DNA from 3 places in the Streptomyces sp. NPDC093598 genome. Region 3 is predicted to be linked to each of the others. Evidence: riboswitches for the same ligand, from Rfam matches in the RefSeq annotation. Region 3 holds a riboswitch; each other region holds the start of a gene.

Region 1 (3,263 bases), on a different contig from region 3:
CGGCGCCGCCACGGTCGGCCGGGCGGCGAGCCAGGCCAGAGCCACCGTGGCCACGGGCACGCCGTGCCCCCCGGCGATCTCGTCGAGGGCGGCGAGCACCCGCCGTCCCCGCTCGGTCTCCAGGTGCTTGGCGGCACCGCCCGCCCGCGCGCTTTCGACGGTCGTACCGGGTCGGTACTTGCCCGTGAGAAAGCCGGACGCGAGCGCGTAGTACGGAACGGCCGCGAGGCCGCTCCGCTCGGCCAGATCCTGGAGCTCGCCCTCGTAGGTGTCGCGGGAGACCAGGTTGTACTGGGGCTGGAGGGCGACGTACCGGGCGAGTCCCTCGCGGTCGGAGAACTCCAGGGACGCCCGCAGCCGCTCGGCGGAGATGTTGGAGGCGGCGATGTGCCGCACCTTGCCGGCCTTCACGAGGGTGTCGAGCGCGCCGATGATCTCCTCGACGGGTACGTCGGGCTGGTCGAAGTGCGTGTAGTACAGGTCGATGTAGTCGGTGCCGAGGCGCCGCAGGGAGGCGTCGGCGGCGGCCTTGATGTTGGCGGCGGACAGACCCCGGAAGTCGGGGTGCTGGCTGACCTTCGTGGCGATGACGACGTCGGAGCGGTTGCCGCGCGCCTCGAGCCACGTGCCGAGGATGGTCTCGGACTCCCCACCCCGGTTGCCGTCGGCCCACGCCGAGTAGACGTCGGCGGTGTCGACGAAGTTGCCGCCGGCGGCGGTGTAGGCGTCGAGGACGGCGAACGACTGGTCCTCGTCGGCGGTCCAGCCGAAGACGTTGCCGCCGAGGGCGAGCGGGAAGACCTCGAGGTCGGAGGAGCCTAGCTTGCGCAGAGAAGTCATGCTCCGCGTCAACGCGCGTACCTGAACGCCTCATTCCGCAACGGACGCAAAGATCCCGCAAACACCGCACCGGAAAACCGGCGGCCCTGACGTCGGGGGGTCGTCGTCAGGGCCGCCGGTGCTGCAACGGGTGTCTTCCGCTTACGGGTTCAGCCCCTTGCCCCGCAGCCACGCCATCGGGTCGATGCCGCTCGCGGAGCCGCCGGAGTGGACCTCCAGGTGGAGGTGCGCCCCGGTGACGTTGCCGGTGGCGCCCACACGGCCGATGACGTCGCCCGTGCTGACCTTCTGGCCGACGCTGACGCCGATGGAGGACTGGTGCGCGTACCAGATCTCGGTGCCGTCATCGAGGGTGAGGACCGTCTTGTAGCCGTACGAGCCGTTCCAGCCCGCCTCGGTGATGGTGCCGCTGTGCACGGCCTTGATCGGCGTGCCCGTGGGGGCGGCGAAGTCCAGTCCGGTGTGGTAACCGGAGGACCAGTAGGCGCCGGCCTGGCCGAAGCTGGAGGTGATGGTGTACGAGGAGGTCGGCAGCGTGAACTGCTTGGCGAGAGCGGCGAGCCGCTCGGCCTCGGCCTTCTTCCTGGCCTCCGCCTCCGCCTTCTTCTTGGCTTCGGCGGCCTTGGCCTTGGCTTCCTTCTCCGCCTTGGCGACGGCTTCCGCGGCTGCCTTCTCGGCGGCGGCCGCGGCGTCCTGGGCGGCCTTGGTCTCGATCTGGTCCTGCTGGTGCTCGACCTGCGCCATGATCCGGGCGCGCAGCGCCTCGCCGGCGCCGGCGTCGGAGGTGGCCTGTTCGGTGTCCGCCGTGGCGGAGCCGAGGCTGCTGAGCGGGGTGGCGGAACCTTCGGGGGTGTCGTCGTCCGAGATGAGGGAACCCACCGAGGGCAGGTCCGGCACGGAGATGGACACCGGAGGCTTGCCGGTCTGGGCACTGGCCATGCCGCCGGCGCCCACGGCGGCTATGACGCCGACGCCCAGGACGGTGGAGCTGCGGGCGAGGCCTCCGCCGCGCTGCTTGGTGACGCGATGCCGGCCACGGACGGGACGGATGGACTCCTCGGTGGGGTTCCACTCCTGGAACGGGCCCTCGTCGGTGCGCTGACCGCCGTAGCCGAAGGTGTCGGTGTCGCGCTTCGGCGCGAACGGGGCCGCGGGGGCAGGCCGGTTGGACGCCACGTGGGCGTGCTCCTTTCCTTCCTTCTCGCCTACCGGGTTAGCTGACGGGTTCGGAGCAGGAAGGTCTCCTACGCGCGTATACCTGCCGTGCTTCCACGGCGGTATCCGCCCGATTCACCCCAAGTGGTGGTTCCCCGGTTCCCTTGCGGGATTCGGCGCGTGCGCACGGAGCCGCCTTCTGTGACGGCTGGGACGACCGCGCTGCGTTATCGAACGTTAATAGACGCGCGAGGGGTATTCCAGCGATTCCACTTGATCATTAACCTTTTTCACGCGGACTTACCTGCCATGACCGGCTTAAATCGGGCGAGTTGACCGCTTCGCAAGTGACTGACGAGTTTTGACGATGCGTCAGTTGTGCTGCGGAACGGGGTGATTCGCTCACCGACGGTAATGGATACCGGGGAATGCACCGAGGGCCGGAATCCTTTTGGATTCCGGCCCTCGGCCTTCAGTAGCGGGGACAGGATTTGAACCTGCGACCTCTGGGTTATGAGCCCAGCGAGCTACCGAGCTGCTCCACCCCGCGTCGTTGTGACACCAGTGTACGCCATCCGCGGGACACCTCGCGCACACCCACCGCTCGCCCGCTCCGGGTCACCTCAGCAGGTGGCGGTTCGGGGCCTTGGCCCGCTCCTCGTGCTCCGGGAGGACGAGGACGTCCACGCCCGCGGCCGCGAGGAGGCCGCTGCCGTCGGCGTCCGTCACGAAGGTGTCCGGCTCGCGCCAGGCCGTGACGACCCGTCGTACGCCCGCGTCGAGGATCAGCCGGGCGCAGGGCGCGGGGCGGGAGGCACGTCGGGCGCAGGGCTCCAGGCTGCTGTACACCGTCGCGCCGGCGAGCCTCGGATCGGCCGGGTCGATCTTGGCCAGGGCCGCCTCCTCGGCGTGCACGACCGGATCACCGGCCTCGCGGGAGTGGCCGCGGGCCAGTTCCGTGCCGTCGGCGGCGACCACCACCGCGCCCACGCTGAACGCCGTGTCCGACGGCGGGCAGCGGTCGGCCAGTTCGCAGGCGCGGGCCAGCCAGTGGTGGTCGGCGGCGGTGGGCAGGGCGCCGGTGCCCGGGGCGGTCGGCTCGTAGCGCATCAGGACGACGTCCTCGATCCGCTGCGACTCCAGCAGCCGGAGGCGGCCGCCCTGGTAGCCGCCGGGGCCGAAGAGCCGGGGTGCCCGGGGGTCGCCCACGAAGAGCGGGGCGAGGACCAGCTGGAGTTCGTCGGCGAGGCCCTGGGTGAGGAGCTGGG
Region 2 (3,263 bases), on a different contig from region 3:
GCCTCGGAGGCGGCGTGGGCGACGGCGAGCGAGACGCCGAGGATGGCGTTGGCGCCGAGGGAGCCCTTGTTGTCGGTCGCGTCCAGGTCGAACATCGCCTGGTCGATCAGGCGCTGCTCGGTGGCGTCGTAACCGACCAGCTCCGGGCCGATCTGCTCGATGACCGCGAGGACGGCCTTCTCCACACCCTTGCCGAGGTAGCGGTTCGAGTCGCCGTCGCGGAGCTCGATGGCCTCGAAGGCGCCCGTGGAGGCGCCGGACGGGACGGCGGCACGACCCGTGCTGCCGTCGTCGAGGCCGACCTCGACCTCGACCGTGGGGTTGCCTCGGGAGTCCAGGATTTCCCGGGCTACGACGACGTCGATGGACGGCACGAGCATCTCCTTCTTGAAGTGACACGGTGACGCGGGCCGCGTGGACCCGGCGCGAGGTGCGGGCCTGTGGTGGCTCGCGACATGAGCCTAACCGGCTCCGGGCGATCGGCCACCGGGTCGCCCACCCCATGGACAGAACCGAGAGTAAATTGTTTCCGAACGGAACAAAGCCGGTTCGCGAAGTCCGGCAGAAAAAACCCCGCTCCGGTGCGTACGGGGGATGACGCACCGGAGCGGGGAGCCCGTGGACCCGGGCGGGCCGGGTGGGGCGGGCCGCTGCTTACTTCAGGTGCAGCTGCTGGCCCGGGTAGATGAGGTTGGCGTCCTCGACGATGTCCTTGTTCAGCTGGTACAGCTTCTCCCAGCCGCCCTTGACCTTCTCCTCCGCGGCGATCGAGCTGAGGGTGTCACCCTTGACGACCTTGTACTCGCCGTCACCCTTCTTGACCTTCTTGCCGGTCGGGGTGGTGACGGTCTTCTTGGCCGCCGGACGCTCCTCGGAGCGGGAGGCCGGCTGCTGCTGGGTCTGGCGGGTCTCGGTGCTCTGCTGGTTCTGCTGGCTCTGCTGCGAGGAGCTGCCGGAGTCGCTCGAGGAGCCGCCGCCGGTGTAGCCGGCGCTCGACAGGCCCTTGCCGCACACCGGCCAGGCACCCTTGCCCTGGCTCGCCAGGACCTTCTCGGCGATCTCGATCTGCTGGGCCTTGGTGGCCTGGTCGGCGGTGGAGGCGTACTTGGTGCCGCCGTAGCCGGACCAGGTGGAGGCGGAGAACTGCAGACCGCCGTAGTAGCCGTTGCCGGTGTTGATGGACCAGTTGCCGCCGGACTCGCACTGGGCGACGGCGTCCCACTCGGAGGCGGTGGCGGCGGAGGCGTTGCCGGCCGCCATCAGCGGGGCGGCGACGGCGGCGCCGGCGACACCGGCGACGGCGATGGCGCGGGTGGCCTTGGACGGACGGCGGTGCTTGCCCTTGCCGGAAAACAGCATGGATGGATCCCCTCACCGACGCCTGCGAGGTGAGCTGTCGGGTTCGGGCCGGTTGAGTTGCCCGGCCGCGTCCCTCCCGGGACACGGCTTCACCCCAAGCCCTTCCGGCGCAACTGTCCGGTCGGGCACCTACCTTGGGTCCCCCGCTCCTGCCTACGGCGCTTGACGCGACGACTGTTCCCGTACGGCCGCTGGCAGGATTCGGCGTTGCGGCAGCCGGGGCTCGCGGTGACGAGCGGTCACGACCGTAGACACGCGATCCCCGGAATTTCAAAGACGATCAGGGCTTCTGAGATCTATCTCTCACCGGTCTTATACGGGACATTCGGCGCGAAACGTGACGTGAACTCACCCGGTTTCGGGGCGACTTCGACCGCCGTTTCCGCACTGCCCGGACGACTACCTCTCGTCCGCTTCGACCCCTGTCGTGAGCGTCTGACCGGGGAGGATGAGGTTCGGGTCGGTACCGACCGTCTGCTCGTTCCCGTCGTAGAGAGAGTGCCATCCGCCGTCGAGGTCAAGGGAGTCGGCGATGGACCAGAGGCTGTCGCCGACACCCACGATGTAGGAGCCCTCGGACGCGGCACGGGAGGCGTCGTCGCCGCGCGAGGCGTGGCGGCCCGAGGATTCACCCTCGCGGCCGTGCGCGGGCGCGGAGCTCTCCTCGGCGCTGGGACCGCGGTGGCGGCCGGAGCCGGTGTCGGTCAGGGCCGAAGAGTCCTCGCCCTGGCGCGAGTTGCCGGACCCGTCACTTCCGGGGGTGGCGGAGGGGGAGCTGTCGGGGGTCTGGCCCTGCTCCTGCTTCTGCCCTCGCTCCAGAGAAGAGGAATCGGACGACTTGTCGGACTTGGCGGTTTCATCCTTCGAGTCCGACTGCACGTCAGGTGACGACGAAGCGCTCGAGGAAGGAGTCGATGAAGGGGACGGCTCGACGGAGTCGAGCAGACCGGGCGAGTCCACCTCGCCGGATGATTCGGACGAGTCGGACGAGTCCGACCCCTTGTCCTGCTGGAGGCCGGAGAGCAGTCCGCAGGTACGCCACGCGCCGACCCCCTGGTCGGCGAGGATTCTCTCGGCCACGGATATCTGCTGGGAGCGACTGGCCAGATCGGCGCTCGCGGCGTAGTCGAGACCGCCGTGGTTCTCCCAGTCCTCCTGGGACAACTGCAGGCCGCCGTAGTAGCCGTTGCCGCTGTTCTGGCTCCAGGCGCCGCCTGTCTCGCAGTCCGCGACCCGGTCCCAGGTCGTGCCGTCGGCCGCACTGGCACCGGAGGCCCCGAGGAGTGGGATCGCGATGGCGGAGCCGGTCACTCCGGCCGCCACGAGGAGAGCCGGAGCCTGGCGGGGGCGACGGTGCCGACCGTTCCCGGAGAGCATACGGAGACCTTTCGCGAGACAGCAGTGATCGGCGCGGCCGAAGAATCCCGGGCCGCGTTGAGGGGTGAACGTATCGGCAGACGATCACTTGTCACAAGTTCATGCCGCGTAGATCACGTGAAGATCACAACTCTGATGTTTCGTCACTTTCAACCGGTGCGAACTCCACCGGCAGGGTGCGCAGCCCGCGCATGATGAGGCCGCCGCGCCAGCGCAGCTCGGCCGGATCCGCCGCGAGCCGGAGGTCCGGGAGGCGGGTGAGGAGGGTGGCGAGCGCGGTCTGGCCCTCCAGGCGGGCGAGCGGCGCGCCGAGGCAGTAGTGGATGCCGTGGCCGTACCCGAGGTGCTGGTTGTCGCGGCGGGCGAGGTCCAGCACGTCCGGATCGGCGAACCGCTCCGGGTCCCGGTCCGCGGCGGCCAGGACGACGAGGACGGGGTCGCCGGCCTCGATCTCCTGCCCGCCGATGGTGAGCGGCTGCGTGGCGAAGCGCCAGGTGGCGAGTTCGACGGGGCCGTCGTAGCGGAGG
Region 3 (3,263 bases):
GCTCGGCGTCCCCGCGCGCCACCGCGTCCACGATCGCGCCGTGCTCGGTCCAGGACTCCACCGGACTGAGCGGCGCCTCCACGGCGTACATCCAGGCGATCTTGTGGCGGAGCTGGGTGAGCATCGAGGTCAGCGCGGGACTGCCGGAGGCCTGGGCGAGCGTCTCGTGGAACCAGCCGCCCAGGGAGCGCAGATCGTCGCTGTTGCCCCGGCGGGCCCGGTCCTGGCCCAGCCGGACCAGGCCGCGCAGGACCTTCAGATGCGCTTCGGTGCGGCGCTGGGCGGCGCGGGCGGCGCCCAGCGGCTCCAGCAGCATGCGCATCTCCAGCAGGTCGGCGGCCTCCTGCTCGGTGGGTTCGGCCACGCACGCGCCCGCGTGCCGCCGGGTCACCACGAAGCCCTCGGCCTCCAGGGTGCGCAGCGCCTCCCGGACGGGGACCCGCGAGACGCCGTAGCGGCGCGCGAGGAGTTCCTCGGTGAGCCGGCTGCCGCGCGCGTGGACACCGGCGACGATGTCGTCCCGGATGGCCGTGCACACCGAGTGCGCGGGAATACGCATGACCGACCTCCGCTTAATCCCCGTGAAACGCCGGCGAGCGGCGCGTGTTCCGTGACTCTATTGCAATGAGCCGGAATTTCCGACGGCAGGCGGGAATCCATGGATATTTTTTGGACAGCGCGCCGCCGTAAACGCGAAAGCCCCGGCTCGGTGAGCCGGGGCTTCGGAGACGCCGAGAGGTGTCGGTCAGACGTTCACGCCGTGCGAGCGGAGGTAGGCGACCGGGTCGATGTCCGAGCCGTACTCGGGGCTCGTGCGGGCCTCGAAGTGCAGGTGCGGCCCCGTGACGTTGCCGGTCGCGCCGGACAGGCCGATCTGCTGGCCGGGGGTGACCTGCTGGCCCACCGAGACGCCGACGGAGGACAGGTGGCCGTACTGGGTGTACGTCCCGTCGTTCATCTTGATCACGATCTGGTTGCCGTACGAGCCGCCCCAGCCGGCCTCGACGACGGTGCCCGCGCCGACCGCGTGGACGGAGGTGCCGGTGGCCGCGTGGAAGTCGACACCGGTGTGGCTGCCGGAGGACCACAGGCCGCTGCTGGCCTTGTAGCCGGTGGAGACGTACGAGCCGGAGATCGGGGCCACGTAGGCGTTGAGGCGCTTGCGCTCGGCCTCGCGGGCGGCGCGCTCCTTGGCCTCGCGGGCCTTCTCGGCCGCTTCCTTGGCCCTCTCGGCCAACTCGGCGGCCCGCTTGCGCGCGGCCTCCTCGGCCTTCCGCTTGGCGGCGGCCTCGTCGGCGGCCTGCTGCTGCGCGATGGCCTGGGCGTCGATCTGCTGGGCCACGGTGTCGCCCATGGTGACGACCGGGGTGAGGCCGGTCTGCTCGGGGCTGGGCTCGGCGGCGAAGGCCGCGGGGGCCGCCACGGTGCCGATCACGCCGGTGGTGGCGAGGGCCGCGACGCCCGCCGCGCGGGCGGTGCCGCGCTGGATCCTGCTGGGACGACGGTGCTTCCCGGTGGCGCGAGTGAACGCCATGTAGTGGCTGGTCCTTTCCTTCCCTCTCGCCTACCGGGTTAGCTGACGGGTTCGGAGCAGGAAGGTCTCCTACGGACTCCCTCGCGGCTCGCGCGGGCGTCCGATTCACCCCAGGGACTGCGGTGGGTCCCCGGCTCCCCTGGCTCGCGCCGTACGGGGACTCGGCGATGACTGTCCGGTGCCGCGGGTGCGGCGCACTGCCTGACGAACAGCCCGGATGACGCTAAGCGGCACCACTTTCAATTCCCAAACGGATCCCGGCTTTTGTAGCGCATCCCACAGGGCAGACAGGCAACCTCCGTACCAATTCGGGCATAAAGGGGCCCTGGTGCCTTGGAAGACAACCAGGGCCCCTACGCGCGTGCCGCTACTCGGCGGCGACGACGGTGACTTCGCCGATGCCGAGGGCCTCCACCGGCGCCTTGATCTGCGCCGCGTCACCGACGAGGACGGTCACCAGACGGTCGACCGGGAAGGCGCTCACGGCCGCCGCGGTGGCCTCCACGGTGCCGGTGGCGGCGAGCTGCCGGTACAGGGCGGCCTGGTAGTCGTCGGGCAGGTGCTGCTCGACCTGGTCGGCCAGCGTGCTCGCGACGGCCGCCGCCGTCTCGTACTTGAGCGGCGCCACGCCGACCAGGTTCTGCACGGCGACGTCCCGCTCGGCGTCGGTCAGGCCTTCGGCGGCGAGGGTGCGCAGCACCGTCCAGAGGTCCTCCAGCGCGGGGCCGGTGTTGGGCGTGTCGACGGAACCGCTGATGGCGAGCATCGCGGCACCCGTGCCGTCCGGGGCGGACCTGAGGACCTGGCCGAAAGCCCGCACGCCGTAGGTGTAGCCCTTCTCCTCGCGCAGGACGCGGTCCAGGCGGGAGGTGAGGGTGCCGCCGAGGCAGTACGTGCCGAGCACCTGCGCGGGCCACACACGGTCGTGCCGGTCCGGGCCGATCCGGCCGATCAGCAGCTGCGTCTGGACCGCGCCCGGGCGGTCCACGATAACGACCCGGCCGGTGTCGTCGGCGGTCACCGGCGGCACCGGGCGCGGCTCGGCCGAGGAGCCCGTCCAGGCGCCCAGCGTGTCCCCGAGCAGGGCGTCGAGGTCGATGCCGGTGAGGTCACCGACGACCACGGCGGTGGCCGTGGCGGGGCGGACGTGCTTCTCGTAGAAGCCGCGTACGGCCGCGGAGTCGATCGCGGCGACCGTCTCCTCGGTGCCCTGCCGGGGCCGCGACATGCGCGAGCTTGCCGGGAACAGCTCCTTGGAGAGCTCCTTGGCGGCGCGACGGGAGGGGTTGGCCAGCTCGTGCGGGATCTCGTCGAGGCGGTTGCGGACCAGCCGCTCGACCTCGCTGTCGGCGAACGCGGGCGCCCTCAGGGCGTCGGCGATCAGGCCCAGTCCCTTGGCGAGCCGGGAGGCCGGCACCTCCAGGCTGAGCCGGACGCCGGGGTGGTCGGCATGCGCGTCGAGGGTGGCGCCGGCGCGCTCCAGCTCGGCGGCGAACTCCTCGGCGGAGTGCTTGTCGGTGCCCTCGGAGAAGGCCCGGGCCATGATCGTGGCCACGCCGTCGAGGCCGGCCGGCTCGGCGTCCAGGGGGGCGTCCAGCAGCACCTCCACGGCGACGACCTGCTGGCCGGGGCGGTGGCAGCGCAGCACCGTCAGGCCGTTGTCGAGCGTGCCGCGGTCGGGGGCCGGGAAGGCCCAGGGCCGGGCGTCACCCGCCTGCGGCCGGGGGTG

The links. Region 3 has a riboswitch for cyclic di-AMP ahead of ACIRDU_RS27690 (M23 family metallopeptidase). Riboswitches for the same ligand answer to the same signal wherever they lie in the genome.
Region 1: linked by a shared signal. The riboswitch ahead of ACIRDU_RS11805 (M23 family metallopeptidase) and the one ahead of ACIRDU_RS27690 (M23 family metallopeptidase) in region 3 are both predicted to bind cyclic di-AMP.
Region 2: linked by a shared signal. The riboswitch ahead of ACIRDU_RS20445 (transglycosylase family protein) and the one ahead of ACIRDU_RS27690 (M23 family metallopeptidase) in region 3 are both predicted to bind cyclic di-AMP.

Annotation. Positions count from the first base shown of each region.
Region 1 covers NZ_JBIWIV010000003.1:21,045-24,307, forward strand. Annotated here, with positions in the region: gene ACIRDU_RS11800 (aldo/keto reductase) at 1-840, opposite strand, end outside; gene ACIRDU_RS11805 (M23 family metallopeptidase) at 982-2,016, opposite strand; cyclic di-AMP (ydaO/yuaA leader) riboswitch at 2,028-2,184, opposite strand; tRNA gene ACIRDU_RS11810 (tRNA-Met) at 2,472-2,545, opposite strand; gene ACIRDU_RS11815 (dihydrofolate reductase family protein) at 2,614-3,263, opposite strand, start outside.
Region 2 covers NZ_JBIWIV010000006.1:94,404-97,666, forward strand. Annotated here, with positions in the region: gene eno (phosphopyruvate hydratase) at 1-374, opposite strand, end outside; gene ACIRDU_RS20445 (transglycosylase family protein) at 655-1,359, opposite strand; cyclic di-AMP (ydaO/yuaA leader) riboswitch at 1,364-1,530, opposite strand; gene ACIRDU_RS20450 (transglycosylase family protein) at 1,759-2,736, opposite strand; gene ACIRDU_RS20455 (cytochrome P450) at 2,861-3,263, opposite strand, start outside.
Region 3 covers NZ_JBIWIV010000011.1:127,655-130,917, forward strand. Annotated here, with positions in the region: gene ACIRDU_RS27685 (GntR family transcriptional regulator) at 1-559, opposite strand, end outside; gene ACIRDU_RS27690 (M23 family metallopeptidase) at 746-1,534, opposite strand; cyclic di-AMP (ydaO/yuaA leader) riboswitch at 1,547-1,711, opposite strand; gene ACIRDU_RS27695 (M16 family metallopeptidase) at 1,902-3,263, opposite strand, start outside.